Regions from separate parts of the Lysinibacillus sp. NPDC093712 genome, predicted to be linked through region 2. Evidence: riboswitches for the same ligand, from Rfam matches in the RefSeq annotation. Region 2 holds a riboswitch; the other holds the start of a gene.

The links. Region 2 has a riboswitch for lysine ahead of ACQKNX_RS17755 (amino acid permease). Riboswitches for the same ligand answer to the same signal wherever they lie in the genome.
Positions count from the first base shown of each region.
Region 1: linked by a shared signal. The riboswitch ahead of ACQKNX_RS06020 (transporter substrate-binding domain-containing protein) and the one ahead of ACQKNX_RS17755 (amino acid permease) in region 2 are both predicted to bind lysine.

Region 1 covers NZ_JBNNUU010000001.1:1,149,035-1,154,444, reverse strand. The annotation lists gene odhB (2-oxoglutarate dehydrogenase complex dihydrolipoyllysine-residue succinyltransferase) at 1-1,202, shown strand, start outside; lysine riboswitch at 1,547-1,732, shown strand; gene ACQKNX_RS06020 (transporter substrate-binding domain-containing protein) at 1,852-2,703, shown strand; gene ACQKNX_RS06015 (amino acid ABC transporter permease) at 3,030-3,755, shown strand; gene ACQKNX_RS06010 (amino acid ABC transporter ATP-binding protein) at 3,769-4,500, shown strand; gene ACQKNX_RS06005 (DUF6501 family protein) at 5,073-5,270, shown strand; gene ACQKNX_RS06000 (toxic anion resistance protein) at 5,337-5,410, opposite strand, start outside.
Region 2 covers NZ_JBNNUU010000004.1:487,982-493,391, reverse strand. The annotation lists gene ACQKNX_RS17760 (CynX/NimT family MFS transporter) at 333-1,538, opposite strand; lysine riboswitch at 1,717-1,892, shown strand; gene ACQKNX_RS17755 (amino acid permease) at 1,976-3,439, shown strand; gene ACQKNX_RS17750 (response regulator transcription factor) at 3,674-4,366, shown strand; gene ACQKNX_RS17745 (sensor histidine kinase) at 4,371-5,306, shown strand.

The DNA of each region.
Region 1 (5,410 bases), on a different contig from region 2:
CAGAAGGTAGTATTGCACAGTGGGTTAAAAAAGTGGGAGACCGCGTGGAAAAAGGTGAATTCATCGTTGAGCTTGAAACAGATAAAGTAAATGCTGAAATCATTTCTGAAGAAGCTGGGGTGTTAACACAAATTTTAGCTGAAGAAGGCGATACTGTTCTTGTAGGTCAAGTAATCGCAGTGGTAGAAGCGGGCGAAGGGGCAGCACCTGCACCTGCAGCAGCAGCACCAGTTGCGGAAGCTCCAACACCAGCGGCTCCTCAAGCAGTAGCTGCACCAACACCAGCAGCACCAGTTGTGGAAGAAACTTCTGGCGAGCGTGTAATTGCATCTCCTGCAGCACGTAAACTTGCTCGTGAAAAAGGTATTGATCTTGCAGCTGTATCTCCAGTTGATCCACAAGGTCGCGTACGTGTACAAGACGTTGCAGCTCACGGTACAGCACCTGTAGCAGCACCTCAAGCAACACCAGCAGCTCCAAAAGCAGTAGTAGCTGTTGATGAGTCACGTGTTACAGTTGAAAAAATGAGCCGTCGTCGTCAAACAATTGCTAAACGTTTATTAGAAGTTAAGCAATCGACTGCTATGCTTACAACATTCAATGAAGTAGATATGACAAATGTTATGGCATTACGTTCTCGTAAAAAAGATCAATTCTTTGAGTCTACTGGCTCTAAGCTTGGTTTCATGTCATTCTTCACAAAAGCTGTAGTTGCGTCGCTTAAAAAATACCCTTATGTGAATGCTCAAATCGTTGGCGATGAAATTCACTTAAATAACTTCTTTGATATTGGTGTAGCTGTATCAACTGAAGAAGGTTTAGTAGTACCAGTTGTACGCGATGCTGACCGTAAAAACTTTGCTGAAATTGAAGATTCAATTGCAGACTTAGCTAAAAAAGCACGCGATAAAAAACTAGGTTTAGCTGATCTTCAAGGTGGTTCATTTACAATTACAAATGGCGGTGTATTCGGTTCATTAATGTCAACACCTATTATGAACGGCACACAAGCTGCTATTTTAGGAATGCACTCAATTAAAAAACGCCCTGTAGAAGTAAATGGCGAAGTAGAAATTCGTCCTATGATGTATTTAGCATTATCTTACGACCATCGTATTATCGATGGTAAAGATTCTGTAGGCTTCCTTAAAACTGTTAAAGAGTTACTTGAAAATCCAGAAGATTTATTATTAAATTCTTAATCCGATAAATTAAGTGTTCAAACCCTGCAAACTTAACTGTTTAGCAGGGTTTTTTCATTTTAGATTGATTTCCGCTATAATGGAATTTCCTTGATGGTCTAAATGGCCTTTATTTGACAGAAAAATCGATTCTTATGGTTTATAAATCTTGTTTTTTTATAATAAAAATTTGTGAAATGATGGCAAACATAGTTAATGTTATTCTACTTTATTTATGGATTTTAGAAGGATTATAGGTTAATTTTGTAATTAGTCAGAAAAATGATAAAATTATCTTGACGACTATGCTAGCTTTATAGTAATATTTATATATTAATTAAATAAACAAACCTCACTTTTGTTTTTTGTGAGGTAGAGGCGCGGTATTTATTAGTCCATTGCTGAGTTTAAGCAAGCGAAGACGTAATGGAGAAGGAAATATCGCCGAAGTATAAAAGGAGCTCGTACTTTTATGCTGGGTCTGCAGTGAATAAGTGCAGGACTGTCCTAGTAAATTAAATTCCAGTTTACTAGGTTGTGCTATCTCGGAAACATGGAAATTATAGTGAGGATTTGGGCAACTGTCAATAAAAGGTAAGACCTAAGTTCAAAACTTAGGTCTTTTTTTGTACAGTTGCTTTATTTTTTTTACAGAAAAGGGGAGTTTTAGATGAAAAGAAAATGGTTGTTATTTATGTTAACAGCAATGACAGCAATCGTGTTAGCGGCTTGTGGCTCTGGTGACAAGGATGAAAAGACAACAGGTGATGGTTCAAAGGAAGAAACTGGTGGAGAATTCCGCATTGGGATGGAAGCAGGTTATCCTCCTTTTAACTGGACTCAGCAAGATGATGCAAACGGAGCAGTAAAAATTGCCGATAATGCAGAGTATGCAGGCGGTTATGATGTACAAATGGCAAAAAAAATCGCTGAAGGTTTAGGTAAAAAATTAGTAGTTGTAAAAATGGAATGGGATGGTTTAGTACCTGCGCTTCAGTCAAAAAAAATCGATGCGATTGTAGCAGGAATGTCTCCAACAGAAGAACGTAAACAAACAATCGATTTCACTGAAAACTACTATACTTCTGATTTTGTAATGGTAATTAAAAAAGGTAGCAAGTATGAAAAGGCAAAATCAATTCAAGATTTCTCAGGTGCAAAAGTTACATCTCAGCTAAATACATCTAACTATAATGTTATCGATCAAATTAAAGGTGTAGAAAAGCAAACAGCGATGGAAAACTTCTCTGCAATGCGTGTAGCTCTAGAAGCTGGCAAAATTGATGGCTATGTAGCTGAACGTCCAGAAGGTATTTCGGCAGCAGCAGCTAATGACAAATTCACATTTGTATCTTTTGAAGAAGGATTTGATACAGATATTTCAAATACTTCAATTGCAGTTGGTTTACGTAAAGGTGATGCTAGTCTAGATAAAATCAATGAAATCTTAAAAGGTATTTCAGAAGATGATCGCCAAAAAATTATGGAAGAAGCTATTCTTCAACAACCTGCAGCTCAGTAATACAAAAAGAGATAGGGTTGTCCTTAACGAAAAAACAGCATACCGGCAATTTCAAGTATGCTGTTTTTTTCCAAGTGAAAATTCACCTACAAATTATGAAAAGAGAAGTTGATTTTTACTAATTGAAAGTCGTGACATTTTGCTAAAAGCGACTGGGACAGCCTTTATCATATTTAATTTGTTCAGAGAGGCAGTCATTCTGAATAAAGTCATGTCTAAGAAGTGTGTCACATATTTTGAATAAAGCAAATTAATTCAAATGAAGAGATGATTTCACAAAAGGCATAATTGATATAAAGCAACAACACGTTGTTAGGAGGAACATCATGAGTTTAGAATGGATCATTTCTATTATAGAAAACAACTGGCAAATGTTTTTACGAGGAGCGTATTATACGTTACTCATTTCAACAATCAGTACAATTATTGGTGCATTCATCGGATTTTTTATTGGGATTATGCATACCATTCCAGTTCGTAAAAAAAGTATAAAACATTATTTATTAAAATGTATTAATTTTATACTGACATGCTATGTTGAATTTTTCCGTGGTACACCAATGATTGTACAGGCAATGGTAGTATTTTACGGGCTAGATATTGCTTTTGGCATCGATATGCACTTTATTACAGCTGGTATTTTAGTCGTTTCACTGAATACTGGGGCATATATGGCGGAAATCGTACGCGGTGGGATTGTCTCAATCGATAAAGGGCAATACGAGGCTGCTTCTGCGATTGGCATGGGACATGTGCAAATTATGATGAATGTCGTTTTACCACAAGTTGCACGTAACATTTTACCAGCAACAGGTAACCAATTAATTATGAATATTAAAGATACTGCCGTTTTAAGTGTAATTGGTGTAACGGAATTATTTTTCCAAACGAAATCGATTTCGGGTAACAACTTCCGTTATTTCGAATCTTTCTTTGTCGCATGTGTGCTTTACTTCATTATGACATTTACGGCTTCAAGAATTTTGCTATATGTAGAAAAACGTCTTGACGGTCCGGATGCATATCAAAAAGAACTGAAAGAAATTGACTAGGGGGAACGAACAAATGGCAATCATTCATATAGAACATTTAAGTAAATCATTTGGTCGTAACCAAGTATTAAAAGATGTGAATTTTAAAGTAGAAAAAGGAGAGGTTGTATGTCTAATCGGTTCATCAGGATCCGGCAAGTCAACACTCCTTCGTTGCATTAATTTACTTGAAACACCAAATGGTGGGGAAATTATTTATAAAGGGGAAAATATTTTACACGCAAAACATAACGTTCAAGCTTATCGTACACATTTAGGAATGGTTTTCCAACAGTTTAATTTGTTTAACAATCATAATGTGCTAAAAAATTGTACAGTTGGACAGGTGAAAGTGTTAAAGCGATCAAAAGAAGAAGCTGAAAAAACAGCTTTAAAATATCTTAAAATCGTCGGGATGGATCAATATGTTAATGCAAAGCCTCGTCAACTTTCTGGTGGTCAAAAGCAACGTGTAGCCATTGCTCGTGCATTATCTATGAACCCAGATGTAATGCTTTTCGATGAGCCAACATCCGCGCTAGATCCAGAAATGGTTGGGGAAGTGTTAAAAGTAATGCGTGAGCTAGCAGATGCCGGAAATACGATGCTGATCGTTACACACGAAATGGAGTTTGCGAAGGAAGTTGCAGACCGTGTTGTGTTTATGGATAAAGGTGTAATTGTTGAGGAGGGGCCCCCTTCAAAGGTGCTAGTAGACCCGGAACACGAACGTACAAAAGAATTTTTAAAACGAACGCTGAAGTAAGTTTTATAGTATTTCAATTATTTTCATATGTTTGTATAAAATAATGCCTAAAAAAGTGAGTCCGAAGCGAAGGACTCACTTTTGCTTATCGTATCCGCACGCAGCGGAAGTCAACAGCTTTTGCAATCATGTTAATAAAATGGAATTTATTTATTGATATGTTCAGTTGATTGGAGCGGAGGGCGACGACTCCTGCGGGAACGCACAATACGTAAGACGCAACAATCCGCGCGCTAGCGAGGGTTGCGGCTTACGGTGTGCCCGCGGAAAGCGTCCGCACGTAGCGGAAATCAACGGCAATAGACAACTATACTTATTTTCTAGAATTCCATTCTGCATATAAAATGAAGCAAATGGCAAATACGACAGCGATGATAAAAAACCATTGTGGAACTCCACCGAAACTCATAACAACACCTCGAGTATAGATTTTATAGTATGAAATATGCAAACAATTCGTTATTAAGGACAAAATATAGACTTCTATAGTTTTTTCTCCACAAAAGAGCCAAAATCGTATAAAATAAACAATAGATGTTAGCTAATGGCTAGTAAAGAGAGGTAGAGAATTTATGTTACATTTAAAATGGAAAGATGCACCAACACTTCGTACAGTTACTTGCAAACATACGAACGCATCTAAATATTTAGTATCAAACGTATTAACAGTTGGGAAAGAATATGAAGTGAAAAATGAAACAGAAGAGTTCGTTTTCATTATTGACAACACTGGTAATATTGGTGGTTACTATAAAGAGTATTTCGCATAATAAGATAAAGGGGTGTCTCACATAATTGCTGAGACACCCCTTTATATAATTTAGCGCCCCATAATATTATTCCATCGTTTTTGATTGTTTCATGCCAGCTACATCCTGTTGTAGATGTTGTTTTTCCTTTTCGGTAGCTG
Region 2 (5,410 bases):
TATGATAGTCGTCTGCTTTAATCATTAAACAAATTTAGAGGTCTACTGCCGTTGATTTCCGCGGGCACAACGTAAGCCGCAACCCTCGCTAACGCGCGATCTGTTGCGTCTTACGTACTGTGCGTTCTGAGCCGGAGTCGCCCGCCCTCCACTCCAATCAACTTCAAACAGCTTCAAACAGCTTCATAGAGAGGGGATGCTCGAAAAGTATGGCAAGACGAAAGTAAGAACCCATTTTTCACAATAAAAATAACAAAAGGGATTAAGATTTCTATTCTTAATCCCTTTTGTCGACAAGCTCGGCAGCTCATAGTATGATGAGCTACCTTTTTTTAATTTATATATTCATTTCTAGAAGCTCTAAACGAACAGAAGAATAGTAATGCCGCAACGACAACAAACAGCCATCCAGCTGTATCCCAGCCGCCAAATAAATCATGTAAGTAACCAAATAAAATAGGACCTACTGCGGCTAATAAATAGCCTAATGATTGCGCAAAGCCAGATAAATCTGCTGCCTCAAATGCCGTACGTGTACGAAGTGTAAAGAACATCATTGCAAGTGAAAATGAAGCACCACCTGCTAAGCCTAGCAATATCATCCACAATACAGCAAGACTAGTCCATTCCATGACAAGGCCAGTAAAGCCGATGAAATAAAAGGCAGTAAACATTAAAACGAGGGGTCGCTGTGATGTCATTTTACTAGCGATAATCGGTACAGCTAAAGCCATAGGTACTTGTGAAATTTGCATGATGGAAAACATCCAACCTGCACGATCTGCGGCTATACCTTGTGCAATATAGATTTCAGGAATCCAAGCAGCGGTTGTATAAAATAATAATGATTGAAAACCCATCGCGCCAGTGACTGCCCAAGTAACTGGTGATTTCCACAATGGTATACGTTCTTTCGTAGCGGCTACAGTTGGTTCAGGCTTATTAAATTTTAATTGTGGAATCCAAATAAAAATCGTCACTACGACAAGGGCTAGAGCGATTGCAAGTGCACCTTGCCAGCCAAGAGATGCATTGGCTATGGGATAACTAATACCAGCACCAATTCCAGCTGTTAAATTCATGGACATTGTGAAAAATGCCATCAGTAATCCAACATGATAAGGGAATTTCATTTTAAGTAGCCCTGGAATTAGGACGTTGCCAAATGAAATAGCTACACCTATTATCATTGTACCAAATACGAGTAATCCAGTAGTTCCAAGTGAGCGCAGTACAATTCCTAGCGCTAATAAAATCGTTGATATAAATAGTGTTAATTCAAGACCCAGTTTTCTTGCAACTAATGGGGCAATAGGTGACACTAGCGCGAATGCAAGCAATGGAATTGTTGTTAGAAAGCCTGCAAGTACGTTAGATATACCGAGATCCTCACGAATGAAGGAAATAATTGGTCCTACAACCGTTAATGGCATACGTAAAGTCGAAGCAAGAAAAATTACACCGATGACTAATAAGAGCGTTGTGCCCTTCCAGTTAATCTTTCTGCTAGGAAAAGTAGATTCCTCGTTAGTTGTCAAAATAAGTACCTCCCTGATAGAACAATTATAATTCGAACCACTATAACACTTTATCACATCAATAAAAATAGTAGAATATTCATAAAATACAGAACATTAATCGTTTTATTGAAATGTCTTAGGTCGTATGTTAAACTAAGACACATCATAAATTTAATAATTATATGCCTCATGTTTGTATTGAGGTAGAGGTCGCGGTATTTATAAGTAAGCTAATGGAAATGACAAGCATTGAAGATGTTAGCCGAAAGGAAATATTGCCGAAGTGTGAGGGGACTTGAAAACCTCATGCTGGGGCTGTCTCCGAAAGGAACAGAACTGTCACGTTGGACAACGTGTTGTGCTATCATTTTTAAGAAACAGAGGATTTACTTAGCCATCACAACGTTCATGTGATGGCATTTTTTTGCCTCTTAGAAAAGGAAGGAAGCTTTAACGTGAGTGAGATAAAAACTAATCAGCTCGGTCATAAAGCACCAGAGTTGAAAAAAGAATTAAAAAGCCGCCATATAACAATGATTTCGTTAGGCGGTACGATCGGAACTGGGCTATTTCTTGCAAGTGGTGGTGCTATAGCGCAGGCTGGACCAGGTGGTGCACTTCTTGCTTACGCATTAATCGGCATTATGGTGTACTTCTTAATGACAAGCTTAGGTGAAATGGCTGCTTATATGCCTTCATCAGGTTCATTTAGTACGTATGCAACAAAATTTGTAGATCCAGCGCTTGGCTTTGCGCTTGGCTGGAACTACTGGTATAACTGGGCGATTACAATTGCCGCTGAAATTGCAGCAGTTTCTCTTATAATGAAGTACTGGTTCCCAGACAGCTCTTCGGCACTATGGACAGTCATATTTATTGCGATTGTACTAACATTTAATTTACTATCTGTAAAAAGCTATGGTGAAAGTGAATATTGGTTCGCAATGATAAAAGTTGTGACTGTTATTGTTTTCATTATCGTCAGCCTATTGATGATTTTTGGTATTTTAGGTGGGCAAGCTCCTGTAGGCTTTACGAATTTCTTTATAAGTGATGGACCATTCCACGGTGGCTTCCTTGCTACATTCGGAATATTTCTAGCAGCAGGCTTCTCGTTCCAAGGAACAGAGCTGTTAGGGATAACTGCTGGGGAAACTGATGATCCTGGTAAAAATATTCCGAAGGCTGTTAAGTCTGTCTTTTGGCGTATTATTTTATTTTACATTTTAGCCATTGCAGCAATTGGGATGTTAATTCCATTTACAGATGCTCGTTTACTGTCTGAAGATATTGCTGTTTCACCATTCACATTAGTGTTTGACCGCTTAGGAATTGCCTTTGCTGCTTCATTAATGAATGGCATTATTTTAACGGCGATGTTGTCTGCAGGTAATTCTGGATTATATGCATCATCACGTATGTTATGGCAATTAGCAGTAGATGGACATGCACCTAAGATTTTCGCTAAGCTAAGCCGTCGCGGAATTCCAATTTACGCATTACTGTTGACATTAGCAGTAGGTTGCTTGGCATTTTTAGCATCATTCTTTGGTGATGGCGTTGTCTATATGTGGCTTTTAAACGCATCTGGGATGTCAGGCTTTATTGCATGGCTTGGTATTGCCTTTAGTCATTACCGCTTCCGTAGAGCTTTTGAAGCACAAGGCATAGATCCCAAATTACTACCTTATAAAGCAAAGCTATATCCATTCGGGCCACTCTTTGCATTTACAGTGTGTATGATTGTTGTAATTGGTCAAAACTACACAGCTTTCACAGGCGATTCAATTGACTGGTACGGCGTCCTTGTTTCATATATTGGTATACCGCTGTTTATCGTCTTGTGGTTGGGCTATAAAATAAAACATAAAACGAAAATGATTCCACTGCAAAAGTGTGATTTAAAAGTAGAAAAATAGAAATAAAAGCTGTCCTATTAATTATAGGGCAGCTTTTATTTATTTGCCGTTGATTTCCGTTGTGTGCGGCGCAGGAGACTGATTTTAGCTTGGTAAATTGTTTGAGAATTGTTTGAGTGCCTGGCACTTTTAAAAAAACATATGGTAAGCTATATAAAGACAGGATAAAAATGTAAAACTGTGCAAGCAGATGGGAATTAAAGATAATGCTTTATTGAAAAGAGGTGCCTAAACATGCAAAAACATATATTACTTGTTGAAGACGATGAGACCATAAGAGAAATGGTTGACAAGTTTTTAACAATGGAGGGCTTTGCCGTTACATCCGTTACAAATGGTGAAGAAGCAGTGCAAATTTGTTTAAGTAAAACGTTTGATTTAGTTATTTTGGATATTATGATGCCTAAACTAGATGGCTTAGAAGTGTTAAAAATAATTCGAGAAAAAGAAGCGCTACCTATTATTATGATGTCGGCAAAAGACAGTGATGTAGATAAAGCATTAGGTCTTGGATTAGGAGCGGATGATTATATTGCAAAGCCATTTTCCATGTTGGAATTTTCAGCGCGTGTGAAAGCTGCAATAAGAAGGGCCACACAATATTCAAGCCCGATGGAGGAAATGAAGGGGACATTGACTATCGGTAACTTGGTGATTGATGTCGTTAATTTCTCAGTTGAAAAGGACCAACAACAGGTGAAGCTAACTTCAAAGGAATTCGCTATTTTAAAGCTATTTATTACAAATCGTAATCGTGTATTTACTAAACAACAAATCTATCAACTCATTTGGAATGATGAATATTATGGTGATGAAAATATTATTAATGTGCATATAAGAAGATTGCGAGAAAAAATTGAAGATGACCCTTCCAACCCAAAGCATATTAAAACACTTTGGGGAATTGGCTATAAATTAGAGGGCTAGGCGTATGATATTATTTCTATCTACCATTATTCTTTTTCTCTTAGCAATCATTCTTTTGCAGTTGAAAAGAAAACGTGAGCAAAACGTTACACTCAGATACATGCACACCAAACTACAAGCCATTATGAACGAACAATCAAACGAGAAAATTTTAGTTGCTACTTCGAATCAAGAACTACAGCAACTGCTTACTACTATAAATACATTACTGAATGATACGCACAAAATATTAGCCAAACATCGAAAAACGGAAAGTTCAATGAAAAAGATGCTTGCCAATATTTCGCATGATTTAAAAACGCCATTAACAGTTGTGCTAGGCTATACAGAAATGTTGCAGCTACAACATTCGGCAAGCGATGCAGAACGCAATCGTTTACTTTCAGGTATCCATGTAAAAACGGAAGAAGTACTCCAGCTTATCTATACTTTTTTTGATTTGGCAAAAATTGAAGCGGGCGATACAGACTACCCAATAACAAAAGTAAACGTAAGTGAAATTTGCCGAAAAAATATTTTGTCATTTTACGATATGGTGATGTCAGTGGGCCTTCATATAGACATTAACATACCAGAAACTCCGATTTATGCTCTAGGCAACGAGGATGCGTTAGATAGAGTATTGAACAATTTAATCGCCAATGCGATTGCTTACGGGGCTGAAGGTCGTGTAATTGGGCTAACAGTAAGAAATGACGCTACCGATGTTTATATTAATGTCTGGGATTGTGGGAAAGGTATTGATGAATATCATATAGACAGCGTATTTGAAAGGATGTATACGCTTGAAGACTCAAGAAATAAATCATTTCAAGGTAGTGGGCTAGGTCTAACGATAACAAAGCGACTTGTAGAAATAATGAATGGTACAATCCAACTGAAAAGTATTCCTTATGAAAAGACAGTTTTTACGGTTTCATTAAAAAGAATGATGTACTAATCTCTAGCCCTGCCTGTAGAGCTAAAAATGCTCTAGAGGCTTTTCTTCTACTCTTAAGGAATTTGTAAGAATCAAGTAATAAAATAGAGAGTTTTACTTCTTAT